DNA from 3 places in the Staphylococcus sp. M0911 genome. Region 3 is predicted to be linked to each of the others. Evidence: predicted binding sites of a transcription regulator. Region 3 holds the regulator's gene; each other region holds the start of a gene.
The links. Region 3 encodes NrdR, which represses ribonucleotide reductase genes. Its sites were predicted from a motif close to AACACNATATATNGTGTT; they were not measured.

Region 1 (4,305 bases), 850 kb from region 3:
AAAACGATAATGAACTTGAAGTATGTAAATATCTTAAATCATTATTGAGCAAATATGATATAGACTCTAAGATTCAGGAAGTTGACGATAATCGAGCGAATTTAATTGCCGAAATTGGTGAAGGGTCACCGAAACTAGGTATCTCAGGGCATATGGATGTTGTTGATGCTGGGGATCATAATGAATGGAAGCATGATCCATTTAAATTAACAGAAGAAGATGGTAAATTGTACGGTCGAGGTACGACTGATATGAAGGGCGGTTTAGCAGCATTAGTTATTGCTATGATTGAAATTAAAGCGTCAGGTCATCTACAACAAGGTTCAATTAGATTAATGGCTACTACAGCAGAAGAAAGAGAAATGTCAGGGGCAGAGAAACTTAAAGAACAAGGCTATGTTGATGATTTAGATGGTTTAATTATTGCCGAACCGTCAGATGGCTTCGTATTTTACGCCTCAAAAGGGTCCATGGGATTAAAAGTAACATCTAAAGGCGTGCCCGCACATAGCTCATTACCATCACTGGGACATAATGCGATTAATACCCTCATTGAATTTATTCAAAAAATTAAAGAAAAGTATGATGATATCAAGAAAAACGAAGGAACACATGCACTTGATGTTCACCCATTTATAGATGAATTTTTTGGAGACCAAGTTGACGATAAGACGGAAGAAAAAGTTGAAGACGTAGCAGCAGGACTGGTTATTGTTAATTCGATTATACGAGGTGGAGAACAATTTAATACAGTTCCTGAAGAAGCCTATGCTGAATTTAATGTGAGAACTGTACCTGAATATGATAATCGAGCCATTGAACAATTATTTAAAGATACGATAGAAGAGGTTGATAGTGACAGACTTTCTTTAGAAGTGACTGTCGATCATCAAACCGTATATTCTCAAAAAGATAACACGTTAGTACAAAGCTTTTTAGATTATAATAATGAATTTAAAGTATCTGGTTTAGTTGGGGCGACTGATGCAGCAGAATTATTAGTAGATAAAGATGAAGACTTTGATTTAGCTATTATTGGCCCAGGTCATATGACTATGGCACACAAAACAGATGAATATGTTTATAAATCAAGATATTTAGACTATACAGATATGTATCAACAAGTAATGTTGAATTATTTAAACAAAACCAAATAAAGGAAAGTGAGATGAACTAAGATTATTGCGTGAATGAAATGCAATAATCTTAGTTTTTTTATGCTGGAAATTGTCAGATAAATTACATACGTAGTAATAATTAATATGAACAAAATGATTAAGTTGCGTAGCTACCCTTTTGAAACCCATTACAATGATAACCCAACAATTTTACAAAAAATGTTGGATTATTATGATTCATTTACAAAATCTTAACATTGCCCACAAAAGCTTGCTTGTTTGTTAGAGTGTGTCTTGTCGTTATTTAACGAAGAAAAAACTTATATGTTTATAGAAAATTGAAGGTAGCCACGAGATAGTAATCAAAAAAGCTTTATCATTCTTAGGAGGATATTTAAAATGAAAAAAATCGCTACAGCTACAATTGCAACAGCAGGTTTCGCAACATTTGGTTTAATGCAACATGATGCAGATGCAGCAGAAAACAATAACGGATATAATCCTAATGACCCTTATTCATATGAATACACATATACGATTGATCAACAAGGTAACTACCACTATGATTGGAAAGGTAATTGGAGTCCTAGCCAACAACAAGGCAATAACAATAGTTATTCATATGGTAACCAAGCTACTCAAAACTACAATTCAAATAACGCTACAAACAATAATCAAAATACACAATCTTACACAACTGACAATACCAATAATCAAGGTGGCGGATTAGGTGCTGATTATTCAACATCAGATAAAAACATCAAAGTGACTACACAAAATGCGCCATCTTCAAATAACTCAACTGCATTTTCTGGACAATCAGGTTCTGGTTCAAATGCGTATACTGCTGGTCAATGTACTTATTATGTATATGACAAAGTTGGCGGTAAAATTGGTTCTAATTGGGGTAACGCAAGTAACTGGGCAAACGCAGCAGCACAAGATGGTTATAATGTAAGTAATTCACCTAAACAAGGTGCAATTATGCAAACATCACAAGGTGCATTTGGTCACGTTGCCTATGTTGAAAATGTAAATAGTGATGGTTCAATCAAAGTTTCAGAAATGAACTATAATGGTGGACCAGGTAACGTTTCAACTCGTACAATTTCAGCTAGCCAAGCTGGTTCATACAACTACATTTCATAATGATTTATATTCAAATAAGAACTCGAAATAATATTAAATATTATTTTGAGTTCTTTTTTTGTTTTGGATTAAATTTTGAATGTGTGTGACATATTTGTCAGGGTTGTGATTAAATTCTTGCCTCCATGGGGTTTTATTATTATTTGACATACTTCAATTTTCAAAACAATGATTTCAAAAATTGAATGATTATTTTTATAGTTGTTCATGAATTAGTAATAAACTTATGACAGTTTAGTTAAGTCATCGATTATACATTGTAATACTATATATTGTGCTTTAAATTTTAAATAAACACTATATATAGAAAAGAGTGGTAAGATGAATCAACTAGAACAATCATTAACGGGTTTGATTGAGAAGGATCCAACTATCGTAAATGAGAATGCTAATAAAGATAGCAATACCTTTTCGACTATGCGCGATTTAACGGCAGGTATTGTTTCAAAATCATATGCTTTAAATTATTTATTGCCTAAACATATTGCTGAGGCGCATCAAAATGGTGACATTCACTTTCATGATTTAGATTATCACCCATTTCAACCATTAACAAATTGTTGCTTAGTTGATGCAAAAAGCATGCTGAAAAATGGCTTTGAAATAGGTAATGCCAATGTTACATCTCCAAAATCGATTCAGACAGCATCAGCACAACTTGTACAAATTATTGCGAACGTCTCTAGTAGTCAATACGGTGGATGTACAGTGGATCGTGTAGATGAATTATTGAGTGAGTATGCACAATATAATGAGCGACATCATCGTGAAGTAGCACAGGCCTATGTTAAAGCTGAGCACCTAGAAACATATGTAGAGCAACAAGTTACTAAAGATATTAATGACGCCATTGAAAGTTTGGAGTATGAGATTAATACACTGTATACCTCTAATGGTCAAACACCATTCGTCACATTAGGATTTGGCTTAGGAACAGATACATTAAGTCGTAAAATACAGCAGGCGATATTGAAAACGAGAATTAAAGGATTAGGTAAAGATCGTGTCACAGCCATTTTCCCTAAATTAGTATTTTCAATTAAAGATGGTATTAATTTGAAAAAAGATGATCCTAATTATGACATTAAACAACTTGCGTTAGAATGTTCAACAAAACGTATGTATCCTGATATATTAAATTACGACAAAATCGTTGAACTATTAGGCGATTTTAAAGCGCCGATGGGATGTCGATCTTTTTTACCAAGTTGGCGTAATGAACAAGGTGAAAATGAAAATAATGGCCGTTGCAATTTAGGTGTTGTTACTCTCAATTTACCAAGAATCGCGCTTGAATCACAAGGTGACATGACAACGTTTTGGAAAATTTTTTATCACAAAATGACGTTGATGCACGATGCTTTAGTATATAGAATAGAGCGATTAAAAGAAGCGACAGTTAATAATGCACCTATCTTATATAAAAGCGGTGCGTTTAAATATAAACTCGATGATCATGAAGATGTAATGGCGCTATTTAAGAATAAAAGAGCTACGATTTCCATGGGATACATCGGATTATATGAAACTGCTACAGTCTTTTATGGTCCTAATTGGGAACATAATGATGAAGCCAAAGCATTTACAATTGAAATATTAAAAGAAATGCAACGTCTGCAAAAGCAATGGACAAAACAATATGACATTTGGTTCAGTATATACAGTACACCTAGTGAGTCATTGACTGATCGCTTTTGCCGTTTAGATCAAGAACGATTTGGAGATATTCCAGATATTACAAGTAAAGGTTATTATCAAAATTCATTTCATTATGATGTAAGAAAAGATATTACGCCATTTGAAAAATTAGATTTTGAAAAAGATTATCCCTATTATGCGAGTGGTGGCTTTATCCATTATTGTGAGTATCCTAAATTAAATCATAATATTAAAGCACTAGAAGCGGTATGGGATTATGCTTATGATAAGGTAGGATATTTAGGTACTAATATTCCAATAGATCACTGTTATGAATGTGGATTTGATGGAGATTTTAAATCAACACCACAAGGCTATCAATGTCCAGAATGTGGTAATG
Region 2 (4,305 bases), 860 kb from region 3:
CAATAATAATACTTACTATTTAATGTATCACGTTTATTTATCGTATTAAATTGCACAACTTGTACATTCTTCTACACTTAATAATTTATTACGTGTGTAATATAAAGATTTTAAACCTTTATGATGTGCATATACATATAATCGAGAAAGTTCACGTGTAGAAATTTCTGAATTAACATATAAAATAGTTGAAATACCTTGATCAACATGTGTTTGAATAGTTGATACTAAATCAATTAATTTCATTTGATCTGTATTAAATGCTGATTTGTAATACCACATTGTTTCAGGTGATAAGAATGGCATTGGATAAAATGTTTCAGCATTACCATAAGTACGTCGCTCGATTTGATCAACGATAGGCATTACTGAGCTTGTTGCATTTTGCACATATGAAATACTTTGTGTTGGTGCAATTGCTAAGCGATAAGCATGATATAGACCGTATTGCTCTACATCTTTTTGTAATGCTTTCCAATCTTCTGCTGTAGGAATTTCAAAACCTTTGAATAATTCGCGTACTTTTTCAAATTGTGGTTCAAATTCTTGTGAAGTATAGAACTCGAAATATTTTCCATTTGCATAATCTGATTTATCAAAATCAAGATATTTTTCTCCACGTTCTTTTGCAATTTGCATTGAACGCTCAATTGAATAATAGTTCATCATCATGAAAAAGATGTTAGCGAAATCTTTAGCTTCTTCTGACTCATAACCAATTTTATTTTTAGCTAAGTAACCATGTAAGTTCATTACACCAAGTCCTACAGAATGTAACTCACTATTAGCTTTTTTAACGCCAGGTGCGTTTTGAATATTCGCTTCATCACTAACAACTGTTAATGCGTCCATACCAGTATGAACCGAATCTCTAAATTTTTGGGATTCCATGACATTCACAATATTTAATGAACCTAAGTTACATGAAATATCTCGTTTAATTTCATCTTCTGTACCATAATCATTAATAATAGATGTTTCTTGTAATTGGAAAATTTCAGTACATAAATTGCTCATTTTAATTTGACCAATATCTGAATTAGCATGTACTTTGTTCGCATTATCTTTGAACATCAAATATGGATAACCAGATTGTAATTGCGTTTGAGCAATTGTATTTAACATTTCACGTGCATCTTTTTTCTTTTTCTCTACGTTAGGGTTTGCAACCATGTCATCATAATATTTTTCTAAATCAATATCATCTAAAGTCACACCATACTCTTGTTTTACAGTGTGTGGCGCAAACATGTAGAAGTCTTTACCTTCTTTTGCTAGGTCGAAGAATTTAGAAGGCACGATTAAGCCTGTAGAGATAGTTGATAAACGTAAATCTTCATCTGCATTTACTTTTTTAGTATCTAAAAACTCTTCAACATCATAGTGGAAGATGTTTAAATATACAGCACCTGCGCCAGGTCTTTGACCTAATTGATCTGCATAACTAAATCCACCTTCGAGTGACTTAGCAACAGGTAATACACCTTTGGCTACACCTTTTATACCTTTAATTGCTTCACCACGTGCACGTAATTTAGATAAATTAATTGCAACGCCACCGCCAATTTTACTTAATTGCTTCGCGGTTGAATCAATAAAGTTGATGGAATTCAAGCTATCATCCACTTCTAATAAGAAGCAAGAAACTAATTCTCCACGTCTTGCTCTACCCGCATTTAAAAATGTAGGTGTTGCAGGTTGATAACGTTGTTCTACCATAGCTGAAATAAATTGTTTAGCTTGATCTTTGTCTCCATTAGCTAAGTACATTGAAACAATGGCAACGTGTTGATTATAATCTTCTAAATATTGTTGTTTATCATTCGTTTTAAGTGCATAGTCTTTGTAAAATTTACTTGCAGACATGTAACTAGCAAATTGGAAGTTAATTGACTTCGCATATTCTGTGATTTCTACTAAGTCTGAATCACTGTATTTTTCAAAAACATTGAAATAGAAGTTATTGTCTACAAGATAGTGTAAACGTTCAATTTCGCTATCGAAATAAATCGTTTTGTCGTGGATTTCTTCCAAATATACTTTGAGCGCTTCTTGGTCTTTTTCTAAATTAAAAAAACCATTATCTTTTCGTTTTGTAACTTCATTATTTAATTCAATGTGATTGTACTTCTTCTCGTCCATAGTTTTCATTAAAATTACCCACCTTGTTTTTAAATTCGATAACGTCTTTATTAGTGCCTTGCACTTCAAACTTCATTAACAACGGTACATTATAGTCTTCAGAAATAGAGCGCCCTGCTTTAGCAAAATTTTGCCCCCAGTTTCTATTACCACTGGCAGCTACCGCTCTGAGATATGAATGATTAACATCTAGAAATGATTGTACTTGTTGAGGTACTTCGCCAAAGCCTATTGTTCCAGTAACTAAAATATATGGTTCATTAATAGGATCCGTACAATTTTCTGATGTAATTTCCATTACATTTTCGATTTCAGCACGTTTAATAAATCTGCGTACATTACCTGAAAATGAGAAATATACTACTTTCATTGGATCGCCTTCTTTCACCAATCTTTAAACAATTAAAAAAGAAGTTCTCCTATCATGACAGGAAAGCTTCCTACAAAATATAGTGTTGTAGAATGAAATGAGTCACTAAAAGAAAAGTTTATAAAAACTATATGACCTTATCTTGATATTAGATTTTATTTTGAACCACAAGATATTGTGGTTGATTAGAAATGTAGATCTATATAGTATAAGTAAACATTTTGTGCGGAAACACTGTAAACGAGAGATTATTCTATAATTACTAGTGTCATTTTGCATTTAAATTAAGATTATTCCATTTATTAGTATCAGCTACAGACACAATATATTGTGTCTGTTTATCAATATCGATACTATATTCTGTGTTTCATTATACATAATACCTAAACTTATTTAAAGTTAAAGTTTTATGTCAAATGTTCGTCTTTTCTTCTGAACATGCACCACTACACCTTTAGTCTTACACAAATAAAAATAAAAAAATTTTTCAGTTAAAATTACTTGCTTTTTATAAAAAATTATACATTAAGCTTAAGGTCTTGATTCTAGCTCAACCCTGTTAAAATAAAGGATACAATCAATGAAGAATCGAAATTAAACTGCAATCGTTTTCAGTTATATGCAATCATTTTAATTCTCACAAATGATTTGAAACTAGATTATGACTCTTCCCTAACAGAACGTACGTTCGTATTATGATTATATATTTCACCCACTGTTTTTTCAAGTCTTTTATGCATATCGACATCATTTATGCTACTATAATAACGTTAAACTTTTATGAATGAGGCGATAGTATTGAATCCTAAAATCAAAGGTATAATTGCAATACTAATATCTGCGATAGGCTTTAGTTTTATGTCTGTCTTCTTCAGATTATCAGGCGATTTACCTGTATTTCAAAAGTCTCTAGCAAGAAATTTAGTTGCAATGTTCATACCATTATTCTTCATATTTAAATATAAACAACCAATGTTTGGTAAATTAAGTAGCCAACCATTACTTATCTCAAGGTCAACACTCGGTTTAATAGGTGTATTGCTTAATATATATGCACTTGATCATATGGTATTGAGTGACGCTGATACATTAATGAAGTTAAACCCCTTCTGGACTATATTATTATGTTTTATCTTTTTACATGAAAAAGTACGAAAATATCAAATTTCAGCAATGATCGTTGCAATACTCGGTATGTTACTTATTGTAAAACCAGAATTTTCTTCTTCGTTTATACCAGCATTAATTGGACTACTTTCAGGTATATTTGCTGCATCAGCATATACTTGTGTCCGTGCTTTAAGTACTAGAGAAGCACCCTACACCATTGTATTTTATTTTTCACTATTCTCAGTAATTGTACTTATCCCATTTTCAATTTTTACATTTGAACCAATGAGTAAATTACAATTATTATATTTATTCGGCGCAGGTTTATCAGCTGCAGTGGGCCAAATTGGAATCACACTAGCCTATAGTTTCGCAGCAGCAAAAGATATATCTATTTTCACTTATGCTTCAATTATATTTACAGCAATATTCGGCTTCATATTATTTGGTGAAACACCTGATTTATTATCAACAATCGGATATGTTGTCATTATAAGTGCAAGTTACTATATGTTCGAAAAAGCACGTCGCGAATCAAATCAACAACAACAAAATTAATCATATGATAAGGAGTGATTCATTTGGCACAAGGACGTCAAAATGATGAATTACAAGATATAACATTACTAGGAAACCAAAATAACACATATAACTTTGATTACAGACCAGATGTTTTAGAAACA
Region 3 (4,305 bases):
TTCTCTACATAAGATAACGGTCTTGAGCCGAGTATTCATTACAAATACCATGCATTAAAGTAGTAATAATTTAATTTATTAGCCATATTCTCATCAAACAACGGCTTTCTGTGTAACAGTGATTAAATTATCATGTCTTCAACAGTTTCAACGATTTAGATTTGATTCTATTATACAACATTTTATGAAAATATCAATTGTTTCTAAAGTTTTCACCTTTTAAGAAATAAGGTGTGGATAACGTCTTAATACGTTCAATAATTCGAGCTGCTTTCGTTTTTTCTGCACCCTCACGTGTCATTGATAAATGGTGTTCTAATTCATCATAACTTAAATTAGAAGTAAAGAAAGTGGGTAATTCATGAACCATTCTATAATGCAATAATGGGCCAATAACTTCATCTCTAACCCATGGCGTTACTTCTTCTGCACCAATATCATCTAGCATTAAAATGTTAGCTTCTCGAATTCTTTGTAATTTTCTTTCGTAACTCCCGTCCTTAAAACCACCTTTTAATGTGCGAATGTATTCGGGAAGATAAACTATAGTAGATGGCACTTTTTTAGCTTTGAGTTGATTTGCTATGGCACCTAAAATAAATGACTTTCCAGTGCCAAAAGGTCCATACAGATATAGCCCTTTGACATTCTCACCATTTATTAACTTTTTGCATATATCATTAACTTGCATTGCAATATCCAATCGATTACGTCCAGTTGTATAAATATCTTTAATCTTTGCATTTAAAGTATCTCTCTGCATATGATGTGATGTAATCAATTGAGAATTAAGTCTTTCTTCATCATATTTCACTTTACATGGGCATGGCAAATAGCGGATTTTAATACGTTCATTTTCGATATATAATTCTGGTATATGGCCTTTAACAAAATTAGGACATTCATTATAATGATGCCCATCATAGTGCTTTTGTTGATCTTTATATTCTTGTAGAACGTTTAAATCTTCATCAATCATGGCATTAGTTAATTCTGATTGATGTTCATTTAAAAATTGCTTAACATCAGGATCATTAACAACTTGCTGACGTATTTTAGCAATTCTCTTTTCGAAATCTTTATTTGAACCTACAATATTCTTAAAGCTTTCCATCTAATCCTCCTCCCAATCTTTATTTAATTGTTCTAAGAATGCTTGTCTATCCTTTTCAAATTGTTCATCCTTTTCATCTTTTGAAAGTTCTGTAGCATTCGGATTATCTCTTTCTTCTAACCATTTAGGTGTTTTCTCTCTAGAAACCAATTTACTTTTACGATTATAACCTTGATAAGGTTGCGATTTATTCTCATAAGATGGTTTAGGTTGATTAACTTTCAAGGCATATTCATAAGCTTGTTTAGCCGTAGTAATCCCTTTCTTCTTCCAATTCGAAGCAATTTCAAAAATATATGATTTTGGTAATTTCATATCTTCTTTGAGCATAACAAATTGTAATAAGATGTTAATAACTCCAAAGTTCATTTTTTCTCTATGAATTAATTCTTCAATCATATTCTTTTGAGACAATGTTGGTTCTGATTCAGACCATGAGGCTAACATATCAATTGGACTCGTCTGTTCTAACAATTGAAGCCATTGTTCCGTATCATTTTCAGGATTAGGGATTTCATTAGATTGGTTCGAATTTTCACTTTGTTTAATGCTTTTATTCAATTCTAATTTAGGTAATTGGTTTTCATGTTCTATTAAATAATATGAACGCGCTTGTTTACGCATCTCTTCAAAAGATAATTGTTGAGCACTAGTAATTGAATTCAATATAATATGTTTCATCGCGTCAGCCGTTAAACCATATAAAGTTGCAAGTTGAATAATAAGACTTTTAGCGTCTTTTGTCACGATTTCATTTGAAATGAAGTGGTTATGTAACATCTGTTTCAACATATCAAAATCAAAAGATTCATTAGACAAATCAAGTCCTTGATACTCACTCGCTTTAGGTATATCTTGTGTGTCGATATCTAATATTCTATTGGGTACTTTAAAGACATCTGTAAACTTTCTCGTTGTTTGTTGATACTGCGTTAAATCTCTAAAAGTTTGTTCAAAATGTTTCTTTAGTACTTGGTATCTTTTTTTATCAACTTCACTATATAAAAATACAGATAACATAGGGTCATTGAAAAATTGGGATGCTGACGGCGGCTGAATCAATTGATATATAAAATGTGTTTGTTGCTCATCATGTTTAACAAATGATTTCATTAAACCAATTGCTTCTAACAAATCCATTTGATTTCTAAAGTCGATTAAATTTTCTTTAAGTTCATTCATAATGACATAATGGGTTAATGGTTGTTCAATATCATTGGAAAATTGATGCATAAAATGATATAAACCAATTGCTTGAGGTCCAATTAAAGGTGTAAACAGACGGTTTAATATTTCAAGATGTTGTGAGTTTAAATAAAAATCTTGTATCACTTCAAAACTATCTTGTGGTCTTAACCCTAATTCAAAGGAATTTAACCCCATTTATAAATCACTCCGTTTATTATCATTAAGAATACCTTGCATTGAGGCCAATAGTTGATCAATATCTTTAAACTCTTTATATACAGAAGCAAAGCGAACATAAGAAACTTGATCAACATGCATTAATAAGTTCATTACATGTTCTCCGATTTCTCTAGATGAAATCTCAGTATGACCCTCATCTCTTAATTGCCACTCCACTTTATTTGTTATATCTTCTAGTTGTTGGTATCTCACTGGACGTTTTTCACATGACCTAACTAATCCATTCAAGATTTTTTCTCTTAAAAATTGTTCTCTCGTTCCATCTTTCTTCACTACTATTAATGGACTCACTTCAATATGTTCAAATGTTGTAAATCTTGTACCACAATTTTCACATTCTCTTCTTCGACGAATCGCGTTTGCATCTTCTGCATGACGTGAATCTACTACTCTCGAATGCGTTGAATTACATTTTGGGCATTTCATGATTGTCACCCTTTTCTATTTAGATTATGCTCAATTATACTATAAATTCGCACGTTACAAAAGAAAGCACCTTTTAAATTATATGACTAAAAGTGTAAACTATTTTATATCATTAAATATAACAACCTAAATAAAAAATGTGACATTTTCAAAAATGATGTTAAATATAAATTTTTCTCTATTTAATTTATGATAAATTTGATACCCCCACTTTATAAGAACAAAAAAACTGCCAATGTAACCTTTAGCATTAAAAGTTACATTGGCAGTCGCTAAAAAATGATTTTTATACAGCTTCTACTGCTTTATGAGATTCTATCAATTTACCAATTTGTTCTGCTACTTCAACAACTCTGTTTGAATATCCCCATTCATTATCATACCAAGCGATAACTTTAACTTTTTTATCACCCATAACCATTGTAGATTGTGCATCAATTACTGCAGAATTTGGATTTGTATTAAAATCTACTGAAACAAGTGGTTCGCTTTCTACATCCAATACACCATCTAAATTTGCATTTTTGAATGCATCATTAATTTGTTCTACTGTTACATTTTGTTCTAAATCTACAACTAAATCTACAAGTGAAACATTCTTAGTTGGTACTCTTAGTGCCATTCCATGTAATTTACCTTCTACTTCAGGTAGTACCTCTTTTAATGCTTTCGCAGCGCCTGTAGATGTCGGAATTATACTTTCATTACATGAACGCGCTCTACGTAAATCTTTATGTGGGTTGTCAATATTCTTTTGGTCATTAGTAATTGCGTGTACTGTAGTCATCAGACCATTCACAATACCAAATTCATCATTTAATACTTTAGCAACCGGCCCAATACAGTTAGTTGTGCATGATGCATTACTGAAAATATCGTATTCATTAACATCTAGCTTTTCATCATTGACACCTTTCACAATCATTTGAACATGACCACCTTTAGATGGACCTGTTAATAATACTTTTTTTGCACCAGCATTAATATGTGCAATAGCTTTATCACCATGATTGAATTTACCAGTTGCTTCGATGACAACATCTATATCAAGTTCTTTCCAAGGTAAGTTTTCTGGATTTCTATCTGAAACTAATTTGATATCTTGATTTTTATAACGAATGCCATTTTCAGTAGCTTCTACTTTTTCGTCGAACTTACCATGAGTTGTATCATAATTGATAAGATGTGCAATTGTTTCTGGAGGGTAACTTGCATTAATTGCTTTTACGCTTAAGTTTTCATTTTTTAAAGCAATTCTTAATACCATTCTACCTATTCTACCCATACCGTTAATTGCTATATTCGTTGTCATTTAAAGCACCCCTTGACCATTTATT

Region 1: the regulator NrdR is predicted to act here: its motif matches at 2,529-2,546, upstream of nrdD (anaerobic ribonucleoside-triphosphate reductase).
Region 2: the regulator NrdR is predicted to act here: its motif matches at 2,677-2,694, upstream of nrdI (class Ib ribonucleoside-diphosphate reductase assembly flavoprotein NrdI).

What each region holds. Positions count from the first base shown of each region.
Region 1 covers NZ_CP022881.1:293,066-297,370, forward strand. The annotation lists gene ssp1_RS01325 (ArgE/DapE family deacylase) at 1-1,157, shown strand, start outside; gene ssp1_RS01330 (CHAP domain-containing protein) at 1,518-2,267, shown strand; gene nrdD (anaerobic ribonucleoside-triphosphate reductase) at 2,589-4,305, shown strand, end outside.
Region 2 covers NZ_CP022881.1:2,002,397-2,006,701, forward strand. The annotation lists gene nrdE (class 1b ribonucleoside-diphosphate reductase subunit alpha) at 46-2,151, opposite strand; gene nrdI (class Ib ribonucleoside-diphosphate reductase assembly flavoprotein NrdI) at 2,114-2,512, opposite strand; gene ssp1_RS09775 (DMT family transporter) at 3,311-4,180, shown strand; gene queF (preQ(1) synthase) at 4,204-4,305, shown strand, end outside.
Region 3 covers NZ_CP022881.1:1,141,697-1,146,001, reverse strand. The annotation lists partial or broken gene ssp1_RS12160 (hypothetical protein) at 5-101, opposite strand; gene dnaI (primosomal protein DnaI) at 194-1,114, opposite strand; gene ssp1_RS05635 (replicative helicase loading/DNA remodeling protein DnaB) at 1,115-2,497, opposite strand; gene nrdR (transcriptional regulator NrdR) at 2,498-2,968, opposite strand; gene gap (type I glyceraldehyde-3-phosphate dehydrogenase) at 3,255-4,280, opposite strand.